3 regions of the Arthrobacter gandavensis genome follow, and region 3 is predicted to be linked to each of the others. Evidence: riboswitches for the same ligand, from Rfam matches in the RefSeq annotation. Region 3 holds a riboswitch; each other region holds the start of a gene.
The links. A riboswitch is a leader RNA that binds a small molecule or an ion and turns the genes downstream of it on or off. The one in region 3 is predicted to bind S-adenosylmethionine.
Positions count from the first base shown of each region.

Region 1: it holds a riboswitch for S-adenosylmethionine, as region 3 does, so the genes downstream of both, ABFX29_RS07375 (hypothetical protein) here and ABFX29_RS03270 (methionine ABC transporter ATP-binding protein) in region 3, are expected to answer to the same signal.
Region 2: it holds a riboswitch for S-adenosylmethionine, as region 3 does, so the genes downstream of both, ABFX29_RS14885 (bifunctional o-acetylhomoserine/o-acetylserine sulfhydrylase) here and ABFX29_RS03270 (methionine ABC transporter ATP-binding protein) in region 3, are expected to answer to the same signal.

Region 1 covers NZ_BAAALV010000002.1:876,497-882,527, reverse strand. Annotated here, with positions in the region: gene ABFX29_RS07385 (SGNH/GDSL hydrolase family protein) at 1-411, shown strand, start outside; gene ABFX29_RS07380 (NAD(P)-dependent alcohol dehydrogenase) at 490-1,536, opposite strand; SAM riboswitch class IV at 1,687-1,819, shown strand; gene ABFX29_RS07375 (hypothetical protein) at 1,836-2,222, shown strand; gene ABFX29_RS07370 (tyrosine-protein phosphatase) at 2,219-2,956, opposite strand; gene ABFX29_RS07365 (MerR family transcriptional regulator) at 3,052-3,855, shown strand; gene ABFX29_RS07360 (hypothetical protein) at 3,893-4,450, shown strand; gene ABFX29_RS07355 (3-hydroxyacyl-CoA dehydrogenase family protein) at 4,544-5,392, opposite strand; gene ABFX29_RS07350 (enoyl-CoA hydratase/isomerase family protein) at 5,389-6,031, opposite strand, start outside.
Region 2 covers NZ_BAAALV010000007.1:305,209-311,239, forward strand. Annotated here, with positions in the region: gene ABFX29_RS14870 (glycoside hydrolase family 2 protein) at 1-1,748, shown strand, start outside; gene ABFX29_RS14875 (hypothetical protein) at 1,844-2,392, opposite strand; gene ABFX29_RS14880 (VOC family protein) at 3,255-3,896, opposite strand; SAM riboswitch class IV at 4,021-4,137, shown strand; gene ABFX29_RS14885 (bifunctional o-acetylhomoserine/o-acetylserine sulfhydrylase) at 4,203-5,519, shown strand; gene metX (homoserine O-acetyltransferase MetX) at 5,516-6,031, shown strand, end outside.
Region 3 covers NZ_BAAALV010000002.1:28,120-34,150, reverse strand. Annotated here, with positions in the region: gene ABFX29_RS03290 (LLM class flavin-dependent oxidoreductase) at 1-1,390, shown strand, start outside; gene ABFX29_RS03285 (alpha/beta fold hydrolase) at 1,713-2,486, shown strand; gene ABFX29_RS03280 (CoA-binding protein) at 2,558-2,974, shown strand; gene ABFX29_RS03275 (hypothetical protein) at 2,985-3,548, opposite strand; SAM riboswitch class I at 3,760-3,863, shown strand; gene ABFX29_RS03270 (methionine ABC transporter ATP-binding protein) at 3,966-4,757, shown strand; gene ABFX29_RS03265 (methionine ABC transporter permease) at 4,750-5,415, shown strand; gene ABFX29_RS03260 (NtaA/DmoA family FMN-dependent monooxygenase) at 5,445-6,031, shown strand, end outside.

The sequences.
Region 1 (6,031 bases), 850 kb from region 3:
GCGTACGCCGAGACGACCCTGGCCCCCCAGGTCCGCCAGTCGCTGGAGCAGCTGCGGGCTTTGGCGCCGAAGGCCGAGCTGGTGCTGGTGGGTTATCCGCATCTCTTCGACGACGCCGGTGTCCCCGGCCTGCTGAGTCCCGAAGCAGCCGCCCTGTTCAACGCAGGCACAGATGCGCTCAATACGGTTTTGGCTGCCCAGCTGCTGGACCGGCGGTCCACCTACGTGGATGTGGTGGACGAGTTCGCCGGGCACGGCGTTGGTTCGTCCGACCCATGGATCATCTTCGAGCGGGGCCCGTTCGACCTGCATCCGAACGCCACCGGCTACCGCGACGGTTACCTCGCGGCCATTACCGCCGACGTCGACCTGCATCCGGGCGGCGGCCAGCCCTGCCGCGGCCGCCGCTGAGCTAAACCCGGTCCAACGGCACGACGGCGGTGCCCGCCAAACGCGGGCACCGCCGTCGTGCTTTGGGGGCCGGAAGGGTTACTTCATGTGCGGGACGACGACGGCGCGGCCGCTGAGCTCGCCGGCTTCCAGCTTCCGGTACGCTTCCAGCGCGTTGTCCATGGCGTAGAGCTCAACCTCGGGCTTGATCTGCCCGGCGCGGTACATGGCAACCACTTCGTGCAGGTCTTCGATGGTGCCCCAGTACGTGTTGGTCATCGTCGACTCGTACGGCGTAGTGAAGAAGCTCCACTCATACGCGCCGCCGGCAATACCGACCACCGTGAACCGGGACTGCGGGGCCATCGAAGCAGCCGCGGTCTTGATGGTCGGCCCCACTCCAACGAAGTCGAATGCCGCGTCCACGCCGCGTCCGCCGGTGATCTCGCGGATCCGTTCCACTTGGCCTTCACCGCCGGGCACCACAATGGCGCCGGCGTCCTCGGCCCTCTTCATGGCGTCTTCCTTCATGTCAGTTGCGATCACGGTGGCACCGGTGAGGGCCTTAAGGATCTGCACTGCCATCTGGCCGAGTCCACCCAGGCCAATGACCAGGGCGTATTTGCCGCCGCCAGCCAGGTTCGGCAGGGAGTTCTTAATCGCGTGGTACGGGGTCAGGGCCGCGTCCGAGAGCGGAGCTGCGGCAACGGGGTCGGCGTCGCCCAGCGGCACGAGGTTGCGCACCGGGGCCACCAGGTACTCCGCCATGCCGCCGTCGCGGCCCAGGCCCATGCCCAGGTAGGGCATCTCGGCAGCGTTCTCGCAGTACGTGTCCTGGCCGCGGGAACAGGCCTTGCAGTGACCGCAGCCCACCGGGCCGTAGACCAGGTAGGCACCGCCGATTTCCACGCCGGTCACCCCTTCGCCGAGTTCTTCAACCCAGCCGGAGTTCTCGTGGCCAAGGACGAAGGCCGGCGGGATCGACCCCGGGGCGCCTTCAGCGAAGTCCTTGTAAAGCGCGACGTCGGAATGGCAGGCGCCGGCGCCCGCCACTTTCAGCAGGACCTCGCCCGGGCCCGGCTTCGGCTTCTCGACCTCCGTCAGGGACGGGAAAGTCTGCCACTTCTCAAATACAACTGCACGCATGATGCCTTCTTCTTTGAATCGGTTCAGTGGAGGTTACCCACTTCCTTCACCATACATGCATACACATATACCTACCTTGGCGCTCAGCCCGTGCACGCCGCATCCCGGGGGATGTACCAGTGTCCCCCCGGCCTGCTAACGTAATCAGTGCTTCACGAGACATGGCCTCCGCACCCGCAGGGTGCGGAAAAGCTCCGACTGGCCATGCACCAACCCCAATGTTCGGCGGGTGGTTCGGATGACGAAGCGGCCCGCGTCCAACCGGAGCGGGCAAGGACACTCATCTCGAAGGACACGCTGTGATTCCCTCCAGTGACCCGCGCTGCACCGCTTTCCACCCCGGCCACAAGATCCACTGGATCCACGGCGGCCGCCTCATGAGGTACGACGACTGGATCGACGTCGAAGTCCACGCCGATCCGGAACTGGACCTGATCTACCTGGTCCTCGACGGCCGGCAGCAGATCATGTGGCACCACGACGTTCCCCTGGTGGCCGAGGCCCTGGCCGCGAGCCCCGGAACACCGCAGTGGTGCTCCCGCTATTCCTCCCTGATGGTTCCCGGTGCGTACGAGGGCCGGAACCGGAGCTCTTTTTTCTACTTAGCCACTCCTGAGAGGGTGGTTCCGTGCCGCGGCCGGGTTCCGCGGAATGACGTGACCATGCAGGACCACGGGTCAGCCTAGGAGTCGAGCAGCCTGGACCGGAGCCGGGCGAGGGTTTCCTCGCCGGCACCGGCCCGGCGCAGGTACGCTGCGGCGTCGAAATCCGCCAGGAAACTCAGCAGCTCCGCTTCGGCGGCGTTGGCCCGGGCCGCGAGCTCAGGGGCATCCAGCGGCCGCTCCCTGGGCCGCTGCTGGGTCCGGTGCCAGTCGTTGATCCCGGTCAGGGCAGCACGGTAGTCGGCGGCAATGTCCGCCGGCTCCACACCGGCCATGCCCAGCACCAGTGCCGTCACCAGCCCGGTACGGTCCCGTCCGGCGGAGCAGTGGATTACGACGCCGCCGGGCGGGGCATCCGCGGCGGCCTGCGCGATTGCCGCGAACTTTTCCGGCCAGCGCCGCAGGTTCTCCGGGTAGAAGCGCGGTGAGCTCATGTACGGGCCCGTGAGTGCGGTGAAGTCGGGATCGTTGGCTTCCTGGGTGGGCAGGTTGAGGAACCGGACGCCGTGGACTGCCGACGGCGGCACCACGGGATCCGTATCCCTGCGGCCGATCTCCGCTGCGTTGCGCAGGTCGATGACGGTGCGGACACCGGCGTCGCGCGCTTGCTGCCAGCCGCGGGCAGTGAGCCATTCAGAGCGGCCCATCCGGTAGAACCTGCCGGGGCGGACCTGGCCGCCGGCAGCCGGGATCCCTCCGAGGTCCCGGGCGTTGGCAGCGCCCTCCCAGTCAACAGTGCGGTTCGACGGGTTCCCCATTCCTCCAGCGTAGGCGGTACCGCTGCCGGGCACCCGGAAAGCCGTTCGGAGGCGATACTTGACCCTGACACTGTGGCAGGCAGGAGAACTGAGACATGTTAACCATCGGAGCGTTCGCGCAGATCGGCCAGGTAACCCACCGCATGCTGCGGCACTGGGACACCGCCGGCCTGCTCGTGCCCGCTCACGTGGATGAGTTCAGCGGTTACCGCTCCTACGATCCGTCCCAGCTTGAGAGGCTGCACCGGATTGTGGCGCTGCGTTCCCTGGGCTTCGGCCTGGACGATATTTCCGCGATGCTCGCTTCCGGGGTGGACTCCGGCCGGATCGCCGGCCTGCTTCGCCTCCGGAGAGCGGAAGTCGCCGAAGAGGCGAGGGTAGCGGCGGCACGGCTCATCGACGTTGAGCGCAGGCTCCACCTTATTGAAAAGGAAAATGCCATGGCCCAGATCGAAATCATTGAAAAGCCCCTCCCGGCCATCCGGCTCGCTGCCCGCAGCGCCGTGGTGTCCGAACAGCCCGAGGTCCCCGGCGTCGTCGGGCCCCTCTTCGATGCCGTCGCAACCCTCCTGTCCGCCTCCGGCACACCGGGCGGTGTGCCGGTGGCGGAATACGATATGGGCGAGGACGGCCTGCGGATCACCGCCGGGTTCGCGCACACGGGCCCCGTGCCCGACGGCGCCGAGGCGGTAGAGCTGCCGGCGGTTACGGAGGCAGTCTGCGGAGTCCACCTCGGTTCGATGGAGCGCATCGGCGAGAGCTGGCAGGCAGTGCACGCAGAGATCATTGCGCGGGGTTTGACCCTGTCAGGTCCGTGCCGCGAGGTGTACCTTCGGTCGGAGTCAGCGGACCAGGCGGACTGGGTGACTGAGCTGCAGCAGCCGGTGGCCAGGTCTTAGCCTTCGGGCCTTCGCGCCGGAACCAGGGAGGCACCGGATGGGCAGGGCCGAGGTGAAGTTATGGTGGCTGCCCGTCGGTGCCGGAGGGCACGTGGTGATCCACACGAGCCGGTGGTGGGAGCTTTGGCGCTCCGCCCGCGAGCACCGCCGCCCCCAGCCGCTGTTCCATGCAGCCCTGGAAGTGACCGCCGGGACCCGGTACACGATTGAGATGACGCCGGCGTGGGGCCAGGGCTCCGAACCGCGGGGAGTGGTGGCAACCGGCCCCGTAGGCGCGCAGCGGCTCGGGGTACTGAAACTGTTCCGGTATGAGGTCCGCTGCTGGCGGGACGGTGATATTCCCGATCTCGCCTACGCCCTGGAACCTCCGGACCTGTTCAGCCTGCCCGCCGGGGACGCCGGGGCGCTGCTGCAGCGCGTGCCCCGGGTACCGTGCCTGGTGTGGGGTGCGAAGATGCCCGGCGGAGACATGTGGAATTCGAACTCCCTGATCTCCTGGCTGCTTCAAACCTCAGGCATCGATGCCGCCGAGCTGCATCCGCCGCGCGGTGGCCGGGCTCCGGGGTGGCGTGCAGGGATCGACGCCGCCCGCTGACGGCGCCGGCTTCGCGGACATCGCAGACCTTAAAAGCGGCAGCCCGCATGCTCCCTCAACAGGCGACGCATGCGGGCTGCTGCCAGGCGCAAACTAGCTCCAGTCGAAGAAGCCCTTGCCGGTCTTGCGGCCGAGTTCGCCGCGGGCAACCTTGTCCCGGAGGATCTGCGGCGGCTCGAAGCGGGGGCCAAGGGTGGACGCGAGGTACTCCGCGATGCCCAGGCGCACGTCCAGTCCCACAATGTCCGTGGTCTTCAGCGGGCCGGTCGGGTGCTTGTAGCCCAGGACCATGGCAGCGTCGATGTCCTCGGCAGAGGCAACGCCTTCTTCGACCATACGCATCGCCTCCAGGGCAATGGCCACGCCCAGGCGTGAGCTGGCGAAACCGGGAGCGTCATTGACGACGACGGGCGTCTTGCCCAGGTCGGCCACCCAGGTCCGGGCGGCGGAAGCCAGCTCCTCGGAGGTCTGCTTGCCCAGGACCACTTCGATGAGGGTGGACGCGGGAACGGGGTTGAAGAAGTGCAGTCCGCAGAACCGCTCCGGGCGCTGCAGCTTCTCCGCCAGCTCCGAAACAGACAGCGAGGAGGTGTTCGACGCGAGCCAGGCATCGGCGTCGAGCTGTTCCTCCACAGCCGTCAGCGCGGTCGCCTTCAGGGAAAAGTCTTCCGGAACTGCCTCGACCACCAGGCCGGCACCGGCGAAGTCTGCATAGTCTGTGGAGACGCTGAGCCGGGCCACCAGGGCATCGAGGGTCTCCTCGGTGGTGCCGCGCTCAACGCTCTTGGCGAGATTGGAGGCAACGCGCTCGTAGGCTGCACTGGCGGCCTGCTCGTCACGCTCGACGACGACGACGGAGGCACCGGCCGTGCAGAAGGCGTGGGCGATGCCCGCACCCATGCGGCCGCCGCCGAGGACACCAACCTTGGAGGGAACTGTCATTTCTTTTTCTTCCTTTCCAGGAATGCCTGCATACGGTCGAACTTCGCCTCGGACTCGAAGAGGATGCCCTGGGCGAGGGTGTCGATCACGGGGTGCGCCTCGGCGGGCGCATGGAACACGGACTTGGTAATGCGGACGGCCAGCGGATCCTGCTTGGCGATCCGGTCAGCCAGTGCATTGGCAGCGTCCAGCAGGTTCTCCGCGTCGTGGACCTCGGTGACCAGCCGCGCGGCCAGGGCTTCCTCAGCGTTCAGGATGCGTCCGGCCAGCAGGATTTCCTTAGCCAGGGGTTCTCCGACGAGTTCCTTCAGGCGCCAGGTGGCTCCGGCTGCGGCCATGATGCCGAGCGAGGTTTCCGGGTTGCCGATCTTCACCGACGGCGTACTGATGCGGAAGTCGGCGGCGAATGCCAGCTCCGCTCCCCCGCCCAGCGCGTAGCCGTCCAGCGCGGCGATCACCGGCATGGGCAGCTTGGCGATGCGGTGGAAGATGGTCGAGTTGATGCCGCGCAGTGCGTCGTCCCGACGGCGTTCGCGCAGCTGCGCGATGTCCGCGCCGGAGGCGAAAATGCCGTCGGTGCCGGAGAGGATCAGGATCTTCGGATTGTTCTCGAGTTCCGCACAGAGGGCGTGCAGCTCA
Region 2 (6,031 bases), on a different contig from region 3:
TCCTGCCCGAATACCCGCGGCCCCAGCTGGTGCGCGGAAACTGGCAAAACCTCAACGGACACTGGGACTTCGCCATCACCTCTGCAGGCCAAACCGATCGGCCAACATCCTGGGACGGCCGGATCCTGGTGCCTTTCTCGCCCGAGGCGCCGCTCTCCGGCGTCGAACGCCAGCTGCAGCCGGACCAGGCCCTCTGGTATCGGCGTACGTTCACGGTGCCCGAGGAAACGGACGGCCGCGTGCTGCTGCATTTCGGAGCCGTTGACCAGTCCTGCACAGTCCAGGTCAACGGCCGGCCGGCCGGGGAACACGACGGCGGCTACCTTCCCTTCACCCTGGACATCACCTCGCTGCTGGATACGGATTCGGGTTCTGCGGCCCGTTCCGTGGAGCACGAGATTGTGGTGCGGGTGCTGGACGCCAGTGATACGACCGGGGCATCCCGCGGCAAGCAGAAGCTGGAACGCGGAGGCATCTGGTACACGGCACAGTCAGGCATCTGGCAAACGGTCTGGCTGGAACGGGTCCCTGAAACCTGGATCCGCGATGTGGTGCTGACGCCGCTGGACTCGCTGGACGGCGTCGAAATCACCGTGTCCGCCGACGGTGTGGCGGCCGGGCCGGGGCAGCGGGCCGAGGTGGCAGTATTCGCTGACGGGGCCGAAGTGGCAGCGGCTGCTTTTACGCCCGGGGAACCGTTCCGGCTGTCCCTGCCTGATCCGAGGCAGTGGAGTCCCGAGGATCCGTTCCTCTACGACGTCCGGGTGCGCCTGGGGGCGGACGAAGTGCGGAGCTACTTCGGACTGCGGACTTTCGGCACCGGAACCGATTCCGCCGGACACAGGCGCCTGCTGCTCAACGGCGAACCGTACCTGCACGCCGGGCTGCTGGATCAGGGTTACTGGCCGGACGGACTGTACACGCCGCCGTCGGACGAGGCGATGGCGTTCGACATCCAGACCGCCAAGGACCTGGGTTTCACCATGCTGCGCAAACACATCAAGATTGAGCCGCTGCGCTGGTACCACCACTGCGACCGGCTGGGCATGCTGGTCTGGCAGGACATGGTCAACGGCGGGATGGGGGAGGGGCGGTCGCCCGAACCTGTGCCGCTGCCGGGCAGGGGGAGCCGCAGCGACCGCCGTTATGCGAAGTTCGGCCGCAGCGACGCAGCCGGGCGGGAAGCCTTCCGCCGCGAAGTGCGGCAGACCGTCGACCTGCTGCGGAGTGTCCCCAGCATCGCCCTCTGGGTACCGTTCAATGAAGGCTGGGGCCAGTTCGACGCAGCCGACGTCGCCGCTGAGCTCCGGGAACTGGACGCTACCCGGACTATCGACCATGCCAGCGGCTGGCACGACCAGGGTGTCGGTGATGCCAAGAGCCTGCACGTGTACGCCGTTCCGTTCCGGATCCGCCGGCGCTGGCAGCGTGATCCGCGTGCCATCGTCCTTTCCGAGTACGGCGGATTCAGCCTTCCCCTCGAAGGACACACTTGGAACAGCAAAGTCTTTGGCTACGGTAAAACCCTGCACAGCCGGGCTGAACTCGAGAAGGCTTACACCGCGCTGCACCGGACCCAGATCGAACCTGCGCTGCGGGAAGGCCTTGCTGCGACCGTCTACACCCAGCTCACTGACGTGGAGGACGAGGTCAACGGCCTGCTCACCTACGACCGCAGGGTGCTCAAGGTGGATCCCGCCGTCGTCCGCGCTGTGAACGCCGAGCTGGCCCGTGCCTTTCGCGGGTAGCCCGACCAATCTGCTGCCGGTTTTCGGAAAATCGACCGTTTAGCAGTTCTGCTCCCGGTTAGAACTGGCAGCAGAACTGCGAACCGGCAGCAGGATTAGCGACGCCGCCGTCTCCGCAGGCCTGACCCGACCAACAGCTGCACCAGTCCGTCAGGGTGGGCGGCGTCCCGGGCGGTTTCGGACCAGGTCCACCGAACGAATCCGACCCCGGTGGCGCGGATTCTGTCTTCCCGGCGCTTCTCTTGGATGAGTGCGTCCCGTCCTGCCTGATGACTGCCATTCGTGACAGGGCCGTACTTCACGGCGCCGTCGAATTCGCCGACCAGGTTTCCCTCTTCCCAGTAGAAATCGGTCCGGCCAAGCAGGCGTCCGTCGGGTCCGTGGAACTCGCGCTGCAGATCCGGAATCGGCAGGCCGTGCCGGTACATGAGTGCCCGGGAATAGGACTCGCCGGGGGATTCCGAGCGGGCGTCGGCGAAGTCGATGACCCGCAGGGCCCGCGTCTGCTTGGTGAGAGAGACATATTGGCGTGCAAGGCGCCGAAGGTCCGACTTCTCCAGCGCAGGCAGTTTCTGGCCGTGGTCGGTTCGAAGCACGTGGTCCATGGCTGGTACGGCCTGTTCGAAGGGCAGGTATGCAGACATGTCGAGGACGGTCTGGGCGCGGGATGTTACCGAGATACCGTCAACAACGGCCACAGGTTCAAGGAGGCGGCGTTCTGCCCAGCGTAGATCGCCGCGGGAGCGTCCATGTGTCGCATCGGATGCCAGCAGCATGAATCCGGTTGAACGGCCGATTACGGGTATGCGCCACACTCTGGCAGCTGACTGTTGAATCACGACTCTTCCGGATGCCTGGTCACCCGCGACCGCTGCAAGCCGCACGCGTTCCCGCTCCCAGGGAGCGAGCCTCTGCCATTCCTCAGCATGGATGTAGATACCGCGTCTGAGCCGAACGAGTTTCCCCATAGAGCATTTGCGTGCCAGATCCCGGCGGCTCGTTCCGTCCAGGTCGGCCTCAGCCGCGAACAAGAATGTGGTCGACATGGGGACCACTCTGCGGCTTGTCAGCCGGGCCCGGCATCCGGGAAGACAATTTGTGGAGAACCGGCGAAATCCTGCATGGAAGCCCGCCGCGTCTGCGAGGTACTCTGCCCTGCCTGGAGGGTACTCCCGCCGTGGGGCTGAAAGCTCCTTCGGGGAAGTGCCGGTACACGTCCTCTCAGCTGTGCCGCGCCGAAAACCCTCCACTTGGGGACTTGCCCGCCAGTCTGGGACTTTCCTGCCGTGGCGCCGCGCAGGATTGTCCCAAACCGGCAGGGATGTCCCGAAGTGGAGGAATCGGGGTCGGAGGTGTGTCCCAAACCGGCAGGGATGTCCCCAAGTGGAGGGAACCCACCCAAGCCCTCCCCGCAATGTGGAAAACGCTCCGGTTCGGGACCAATCGCCCCCGGCGCACCGGAGAGATTGTCACAAACCGGAGCGTTTTCTCGAACCGGAAGCAGAACTAGATCTCGACGAGACCCTTTTCAGTGGCAAAGGTGACGGACATGATGCCCGGGGTGCCCTTGGGAGAGACCCAGGTGACGTCCACGGACTCCAGCGGCTTCTCGACGGGCATGCCCAGCCATTCGGTCACGCGCTCGGCGGAACCGGCGATGGTGAGTGACTGCAGCGAGACGGCGCCGTCGAGGGCACGGGACGGGTGGAGGTCGGCCTTGTCCTCGTCCCAGCGCAGCATGTAGGGAACCTGCGGGTCAGCGATCAGGCCGTTGATGCCGATCTGCCTCCACGTGAGTTCCTGTCCGTCGGGGAACTTGCGGTTGCCGGGGACGGAGGAGCGGCCAAGGCGTTCTTCGAAGGGAGCAAGGTCCTCAACGGCAACACACCAGCCCATCCAGCCGCCGCCGGCTTCGGAGCGTGCACGGACGGCCTGTCCAAAGGGAGCCTTGTCCGAGGCAGGGTGGTTCAGTACTTCAACAACCTCAACATACTGGTGGTTCGCCAGCGGGAGGATCATGTTGCGGGTACCGAAACGGGGATGGACTCCGCCTTTGACGAAGTCGGTTCCCAGGGCAGCAGCAATGCGTTCCGTAGTGGCCAGCAGGCCGTCGGATTCGCAGGCGTAAGAGACGTGATCCAGGCGCATGCGAACATCTTGGCACGTTGTGACCTGTGTCTCGACTAAGGCAACCCTAAGCGGCGTAATGGACAACTTTCACGCTGCGTCATATGGGTTGCGCAACTGCCCCGCCGTTGGTTCTATAGGTACAGGTCATGAGTGCCAGCAGATAGCCCCGGCTTGCTGGCCGGCAACCCTCCAACCGCGGTGGGGTGCCCCGGGTGAAGACCTGGCCGTACGCAATCAGGCGTACCGGCAAGCGCGGGCCACACGTGTCGCTCCGGTGTATTCCGGCTCAGACCCTGTGGGGCCCCTGGTCATAAAGGGAGCACAATGTCTGCCAACTGGTCCTTCGAAACACGCCAGATCCATGCAGGTCAGGAGCCCGACGCCGTTACCGGCGCCCGCGCCCTGCCCATCTACCAAACCTCCTCCTTCGTCTTTCCCAGCGCCGAAGCGGCAGCTAACAGGTTCGCGCTGGCCGAACTGGAACCGATCTACACCCGGATCGGCAACCCCACCCAGGAAGCGGTGGAGAACCGTATCGCGTCCCTGGAAGGCGGCCTCGGAGCACTGCTGCTCGCTTCGGGCCAGGCAGCCGAAACGTACGCCATCCTGAACCTTGCCCAGGCCGGCGACCACATTGTGGCTAGCCCCAGCCTGTACGGCGGCACCTACAACCTTTTCAAGCACACCTTTAAGAAGTTCGGGATCGACGTCAGTTTCGTCGCCGATCCGGACAACCTGGACCAGTGGCGCGAAGCTGTCCGCCCCAATACCAAGGCCTTCTTCGGCGAAGTTGTCTCCAACCCCCGCCAGGACGTCCTGGACATCGAGGGAATATCCGCCGTCGCCCATGAGGCGGGCATCCCGCTGATCGTGGACAACACCCTCTCCACGCCGTACCTGATCCGGCCCATCGAATGGGGTGCGGACATCGTGGTGCATTCGGCCACCAAGTACCTGGGCGGGCACGGCACGGTGATCGCCGGGGTGATCGTGGATTCCGGCAACTTCGACTTCGGGGCCGATCCGGAGAAATTCCCGGGCTTCAATACCCCTGACGAGAGCTACAACGGCCTGGTGTACGCCCGCGACCTCGGTGCCAACGGCGTTCTCGGGGCGAACCTGGCCTACATCCTCAAGGCCCGGGTCCAGCTGCTCCGTGACCTCGGCTCGGCGCTGTCCCCGTTCAACGCGTTCCTCCTCGCCCAGGGCCTGGAGACCCTCAGCCTGCGCGTGGAGCGGCACGTCGAAAACGCCGTCGCGGTGGCGCGCTGGCTTGAAGCGCACGACGACGTCATCTCGGTTGCGTACGCAGGCCTTGAGTCGAGCCCCTGGTTTGAGCGCGGACAGAAGTACGGGCCGCGCGGAACCGGGGCGATTGTGTCCTTCGAAATCGAGGGCGGAGTGGAAGCAGGCAAGCGCTTCGTGGACGGTCTCGAGCTGCACTCCCATGTGGCGAACGTGGGTGACGTGCGCTCCCTGGTGATCCACCCGGCGTCGACGACGCACAGCCAGCTGGGCGCCGAGGCACAGGCAGCGGCCGGCGTCAGCCCGGGACTGGTACGCCTGTCCGTGGGGCTGGAACACATTGACGACATCATCGCGGACCTCGATGCCGGTTTCCGCGCTGCAAAGGGAGCATGAAGTACAGCGTGACCACGTATCCTCCTGCACCACAGCACCCCGTCCGCGTCCTTGACGGGGTGCTGCAGTACGCCCCGATCGGTGACCTTGAACTTGAAACCGGCGGCGTCCTTCCAGACGTAGTGCTGGGCTATGAGACGTGGGGCGAGCTGAACGCCGACGCGTCCAACGCCGTCCTGGTTCCGCATGCCCTGACGGGGAGCACCCACGTAGCGCAGGGCAGCACGGACGAACCGGGTTGGTGGGACGGGCTGGTGGGTCCGGGCCGGACCATCGACACCAACAGGTTCTACGTCGTTTCCATCAACATGGTCGGCGGCTGTTACGGCTCCACGGGCCCGGCGTCGGCGGACCCGGAAGGACTTCCGTGGGGTTCTCGCTTCCCGTTCGTGACCATCCGGGATTCCGTGCACGCCGAAGCGCGCCTGGCCGACCAGTTGGGAATCCGCCGCTGGCACACAGTGCTGGGAGGATCCCTGGGCGGCGCGCGGGCACTTGAATGGGCCGTCACG
Region 3 (6,031 bases):
CACCACGCCCGCCCGCCACATTCGCTTCAACGCCTTCGACATGAACTGCGTGGGCCACCAGTCACCCGGACTCTGGCGCCACCCGGAAGACCGCTCCGCCGACTACACCAAGCTCAGTTACTGGACGCACCTGGCGCAGACCTGCGAACGCGGCCTGTTCGACGGCATCTTCATCGCGGATGTACTCGGCACCTACGACGTCTACGGTTCGTCCAACGAGGCAACCCTGCGCCAGGGCACCCAGGTGCCGGTCAACGATCCGCTGCTGCTGGTCTCCGCCATGGCCCTGGTAACCGAACATCTCGGCTTCGGCGTCACTGCAGGCACGGCCTACGAGCACCCGTACCCGTTCGCGCGCCGGCTCTCTACCCTGGACCACCTCACCGAGGGACGGGTGGGCTGGAACGTTGTGACCGGCTACCTTCCCTCCGCGGCGCGGAACATGGGCGCCGAAGACCAGCTGGAGCACGACGAGCGCTACAACCACGCCGACGAATACCTCGAAGTGGTCTACAAGCTGCTCGAAGGCTCCTGGGAAGACGATGCCGTCGTCCGCGACAAGGAAACCGGCGTGTTCACCGACCCGGCCAAGGTCCACGACATCAACCACGAGGGCAAGTACTTCAAGGTCCCCGGCATCCACATCTCCGAGCCCTCCCCGCAGCGCACCCCGGTGATCTACCAGGCCGGTGCCTCGCCGCGGGGCATCGCCTTCGCAGCCGAAAACGCCGAAGCCGTGTTTGTGGGTGCTCCCACGCCGGAAAAGCTGAAAGCAACCGTCACCAGGATCCGCGACGCCGCTGAGGCCGCCGGCCGGGACCGGCACTCAGTTCGGATTTATACCCTGCTGACCATCATCACTGCCGCCACCGCCGAGGAAGCCGAAGCCAAGCACCAGGACTACCAGCGCTACACCAGCGACGAAGGCGCCCTTGCACTGCTGTCCGGCTGGATGGGCGTTGACCTCTCCACCTACAACCTCGACGAGCCGCTGGGCGCCGTGAAGTCCAACGCCATCCAGTCAGCTGCGGCGAACTTCCAGAAGGTGAACGACGACGGCGAGCCGTGGACGGTGCGCGACATTGCCGCGAGTGCCGGAATCGGCGGACTTGGTCCCCGTCTGGTGGGCTCCGGCGCGGAGGTCGCAGAGGAGCTGATCCGCTGGGTGGAGGAAACCGACGTCGACGGTTTCAACCTGGCCTATGCCGTCACTCCCGGCACCTTTGAGGACGTGGTTGAGTTTGTGGTGCCGGAACTGCAGAAGCGTGGCGCGTACCCCACGGAATACGCGCCGGGAACGCTGCGGCAGAAGCTCTTCGGAGCAGGGGATAAGCTCCCCGCAGACCACCGCGGGGCGAAGTTCCGCCTGGCCCCCGCCGTCACCGGCTAGGAGCTTGACGTATTTCCCTCGTCATCACGATGAACAAGGGGACGCCCGTCTGGTCAGCCTGAACGTCACCTCCAAGCGGGCGCGTGCCCGAGGCGAGATGACGGTGCAGGTGCCGGTATCCCACCTGCCTCCAGTGCGGAAAGGGCCGTGTGCAAGCCGCACGCTGCCACCGCCATCTTCGACTACGGGCAGGGGACGGCGGACGTCACGGAGGTCCTGACGGCGGGGGGCGGCCGAGCTGTGAGCCGTGGCGGGCCATTGACCGCCTCCCCTGGCGCTCCTACCGTTGAGGGACCCCCAGCCTCCAGGTAAGGAGAACCCCATGGATCCATCAGCCGAAGCTTCAGGACGTGTGCTTTCCGCCGACGGAACGCCTATTGCGTGGCAGCGCCGGGGGGAAGGGCCTCCGCTGGTGGTGGTGGATCCCGTCATGATGGACCGGACCACCTCGGGGATGGCAGGTGTTGCCGAACTGCTGGCCGCAGGCCACACCGTCTACACGTATGACCGCCGAGGCAAGGGCGAGAGCGGGGACGGGGAGGAGTACACCCCGGAATCCGAGGTGGACGACCTGCTGGCCGTGGTGGAAACCGCCGGCGGCACGGCCGATCTGCTGGGAACCTCCTCCGGCGCCGTCCTCGCGCTCCGGGCTGCCTCGGAGTCCGCGGTCATCTCCAGCGTCATCGCCGTGGAACCTCCGCTCACCGGGGACACTGACGAAGATCCGGACATCCGCCCTGAGCTGGATGAGCTGGTTGCGGCAGGTGACCGGGCAGGAGCCGTTCGGCTGTTCCAGGAGTCCATCGGAGTGCCGGCGGAGATCATCGAGGCCTCGGACCCGGCTCCGTTTGAGCCGGCGGCTCACACCATCTCCTATGACCTGACCCTGCTGCTGGAAACCGACGTGCGGTCCCTGACCGGAATCCGCGTGCCGGTGCTGGTGCTGGCGAGTTCCGGAAGTGATGACCGGCTGCGCGAATGGGCGCGTGAGACTGCCGAGCTGCTGCCCGAGGGGTCATTCCAGCTGCTGGAGGGCAGCTGGCACGGGCTGGATGACCAGACCCTGGCCGCCGCCGTCGACGCTTTCCTGGAATAGGTCCGCAGTCTGCCGCGTTTGTACCCTGAGCGTAGGGTGGGAGCCCTGCAGAGACTCAAAGGAGAGACCGCATGGTGCACCTCAATGATCCCGAGGTCATTACCCGGCTGCTCACGGCCAAGGGCCGCTGGGCGGTAGTGGGCCTTTCGAACAATCCGGCCCGTCCCGCCGTCGGTGTTTCACGGTTTGTCCGGGATTCCCTGGGCATGGAGATCATCCCCGTGAACCTTTCCGGGCAGGCCGTCCACGGCCAGCAGGGCTACAGCAAGCTGGCGGACATCCCCGGCCAGGTGGACGTTGTGGATTGCTTCGTGAATTCGGCCAAGGTGGGAAACATCGTGGACCAGGCCATTTCAATCGGCGCCAAGGCCGTGTGGCTGCAGCTGGGCGTGGTCGATGAAGACGCCGCGAAGCGCGCCGCAAACGCAGGGCTCGACGTCGTCATGAACACCTGCCCGGTCATCGAGGCCGGAAGGTTTGGACTCTAGCGACGGAACATCAGACGCTGTCCTGGATCCGCTGGTCCACGGGCAGCGCCCGGTACGCTTTCCAGGCCTGAATCATCTGATCGCGGCTGCCGCCGGGATGTGCTGCATGCCAGTCCCTGGAGAAGCGGTTGAGTTCGAACTGCGGGCTGATCGGCCGCGCAGCAGTATCCCGGGTGGCGTGCCAGTGGTCCAGGGCTGCGGCCAGGGTCGCGGTCCCGTCATTGGCGGCAAAGAACTCCCGCATCGGCGCATCGAACCGGAACCCGGGCCCGAGGGCGTGGACGAAGAACTCCCGCAGCACCTGGCTGCACGGATGTCCCGCCGGAATCACGGTGTGGATGGTCAGCGGCGGTACGAGCCGCTGCCGGGACATGTGAGGCCTGCCGGCCGGGGGAGGAAGCGGTGTGCCCGCCAGGAATGCGGCGATGCGTTCTGCCAGCTGCTCCTTTGAACCGGCAGCGGATATCTCCTGCGTGCGCGCGAACGCCTGCAGCTCTTCCTTTAGCCAGTACCAGCGGCGGAATTCGGCCGGCCCAAGCGAGGGCGAAAGGGCGGGGCGTTCCGTAGATCTCACGTTCCCATCCTCGCGGATTCCCAGGAGAATCAGTGCTCCCGCGCCGCAGAACGCCCGTGCGTCTGCGCGGGTGGCGCGTGGGTTGGGGCAGGGACCCCCACGGACGTAACAAAACGGATTGTGACGCCGCGGCGCGTTACGCACCGACGCATTCGGCCGCACGGGGAAATCTTCTGGCCCCGCCGGTGCCTGGGCGGTTTAGATAGTCCCGTAACCATCCAGAGCGGCTGAGAGACCTGGCTCCGTGACGCCGCAGCAACCCCCTTCCGCGGGCTTTCCGCTGAAGAAGGGTGCTACCGCCAGGACCGATGGAGAAGCACCTGCTCTTTGCGGTCCGCTGCCCCGTGCCTTCCGCACGGCTGCGTGAGCCTGCGGAGGCGTGCACCTCTTCCCGGGCTCAGACCGCAGGAGGACAGCATGATCCGGATCGAAAACGTCTCTACCGTCTTTGGGGGCGGTGAATCGGCCTTCACGGCAGTGGACAACGTCACCCTGTCCATCCCCAAGGGAAGCATCCAGGGCATCATCGGGTTCTCCGGTGCCGGTAAATCCACCCTGCTGCGCAACATCAACCTGCTGGAACGCCCAACGTCCGGCCGTGTACTGGTGGATGGAACGGACCTGACCGGCTTGGGTGATGCCGAGCTTCGGGCGGCCAGGCATGAGATCGGCATGATCTTCCAGCACTTCAACCTCCTGAACAACCGGACCGCGGCGCAGAACGTGGAGCTCTCGCTCAAGTTCGCCGGAGTGAAGAACGCCGCCGAACGCCGCGCCCGCGCACTGGAGGCGCTCGCCGTCGTCGACCTCTCGGAGAAGGCGGGGACCTATCCGGCCAAGCTCTCCGGCGGACAGAAGCAGCGAGTTGCAATCGCCCGTGCCCTGGCCACGCGGCCCAAGGTGCTGCTCTGCGACGAACCGACCTCCGCCGTCGACCCGCGGACCACCGCCTCCGTGCTGCAGTACCTCAGCGACGTCAACGCACGGTTCGGCATCACGATCGTGGTGGTGACCCATGAAATGAACGTCATCAAGGCGATTGCGGACAACGTGGCCGTGATGGAGGAAGGCCGGGTGGTGGAACAGTTCGCGCTCGCGGAGCTGGCCCGGCCCGGGTTCACGCCAGCCACCGCAATCGGCCGGTACCTGATCTCCGACGAAATCACCCTGGACCGGGCTGCCGGCCGGGAAGGAGTCCGCGTTGCTTGAGCGAATTGCCGAAGTCTGGCCGGAACTGCTCGCCGCACTGGGCCAGACCGGCACCATGCTGCTGGTCGCGATTCCGCTGGCGGTGCTGATCGGCACCCCGCTGGGTGTGCTGCTCTACTCCCTTGGGCCGGACGGGCTGGGGCACAAACCGCGGCTGCACCGCGTCCTGGACTCACTGGTGAATCTGGTGCGTTCCTTTCCGTTCCTGATCCTGCTGATCGCGATCATCCCGTTCACCCGCTTCGTGGTGGGAACAACCATCGGCACCGCAGCCGTTATCGTGCCGCTGACCATCAACGCCATCCCGTACTTTGCCCGGTTCGTGGAGCAGAACATCACCGCGCTCGGCGGCGGGGTAGTGGAAGCGGCCCGCTCCATGGGCGCCACCCGCGGGCAGATTGTGCGGGACGTGCTGCTGGTTGAAGCCCGTCCGGCCCTGATCAGCTCGGTGACCATCATGACGGTCAGCTTCATCTCCTACTCCGCCATGGCCGGCCTGGTGGGCGGCGGGGGAATCGGCGACTTTGCCATCCGCTACGGCTACTACCGCTACGAGACCGGGCTGATGCTCACTGCCATTGTGCTGATGGTCCTGCTGGTCCAGGCCGTGCAGCTGGGCGGCTCCTGGCTCTCCCGCCGCGCCGACAAGCGCCTCTAGCCTTCCCGCTCCTACCGAAAGTTACTTCCATGAGCATTCCCAGTACCCGTTTTCCCGGCGGGCGTCCGCGCCTTCTGCTGAACGCCTTCCTGATGAACACCACCAGCCACATCCGCGGCGGCCAGTGGCGCCACCCCGATGCCGAGCAGCACCGCTTCAACGAGCTGTCCTTCTGGACAGACCTTGCCCGGCAGCTCGAAGCGGCGAAGTTCGACGCCCTGTTCTTTGCCGACGTCGTGGGCCTGTACGGGAACCACGACGGCGGCTGGTCATCCCACGTGCGCCGCGGCCTGCAGGTGCCGGCCAACGATCCGCTGCTTCTGCTCGCCGCACTCTCAGGTGCCACCAGGGATATCGGCCTGGCTGCGACGTCGTCCGTGGTGCAGAGCCATCCGTTCCAGTTCGCGCGGCAGCTCTCCACCCTTGACCATCTCTCCGGTGGCCGTGCCGGCTGGAACATCGTCACCTCCGTGCTGGAGAACGCGCACCGCAACTTCGGCGGCGACGGCCTCACGGAACACGACCGCCGCTACGACTGGGCGGACGAATACACCGACGCCGTGTACAAGCTCTGGGAAGGGTCCTGGGACGACGGCGCCCTGGTCCAGGACAAAAC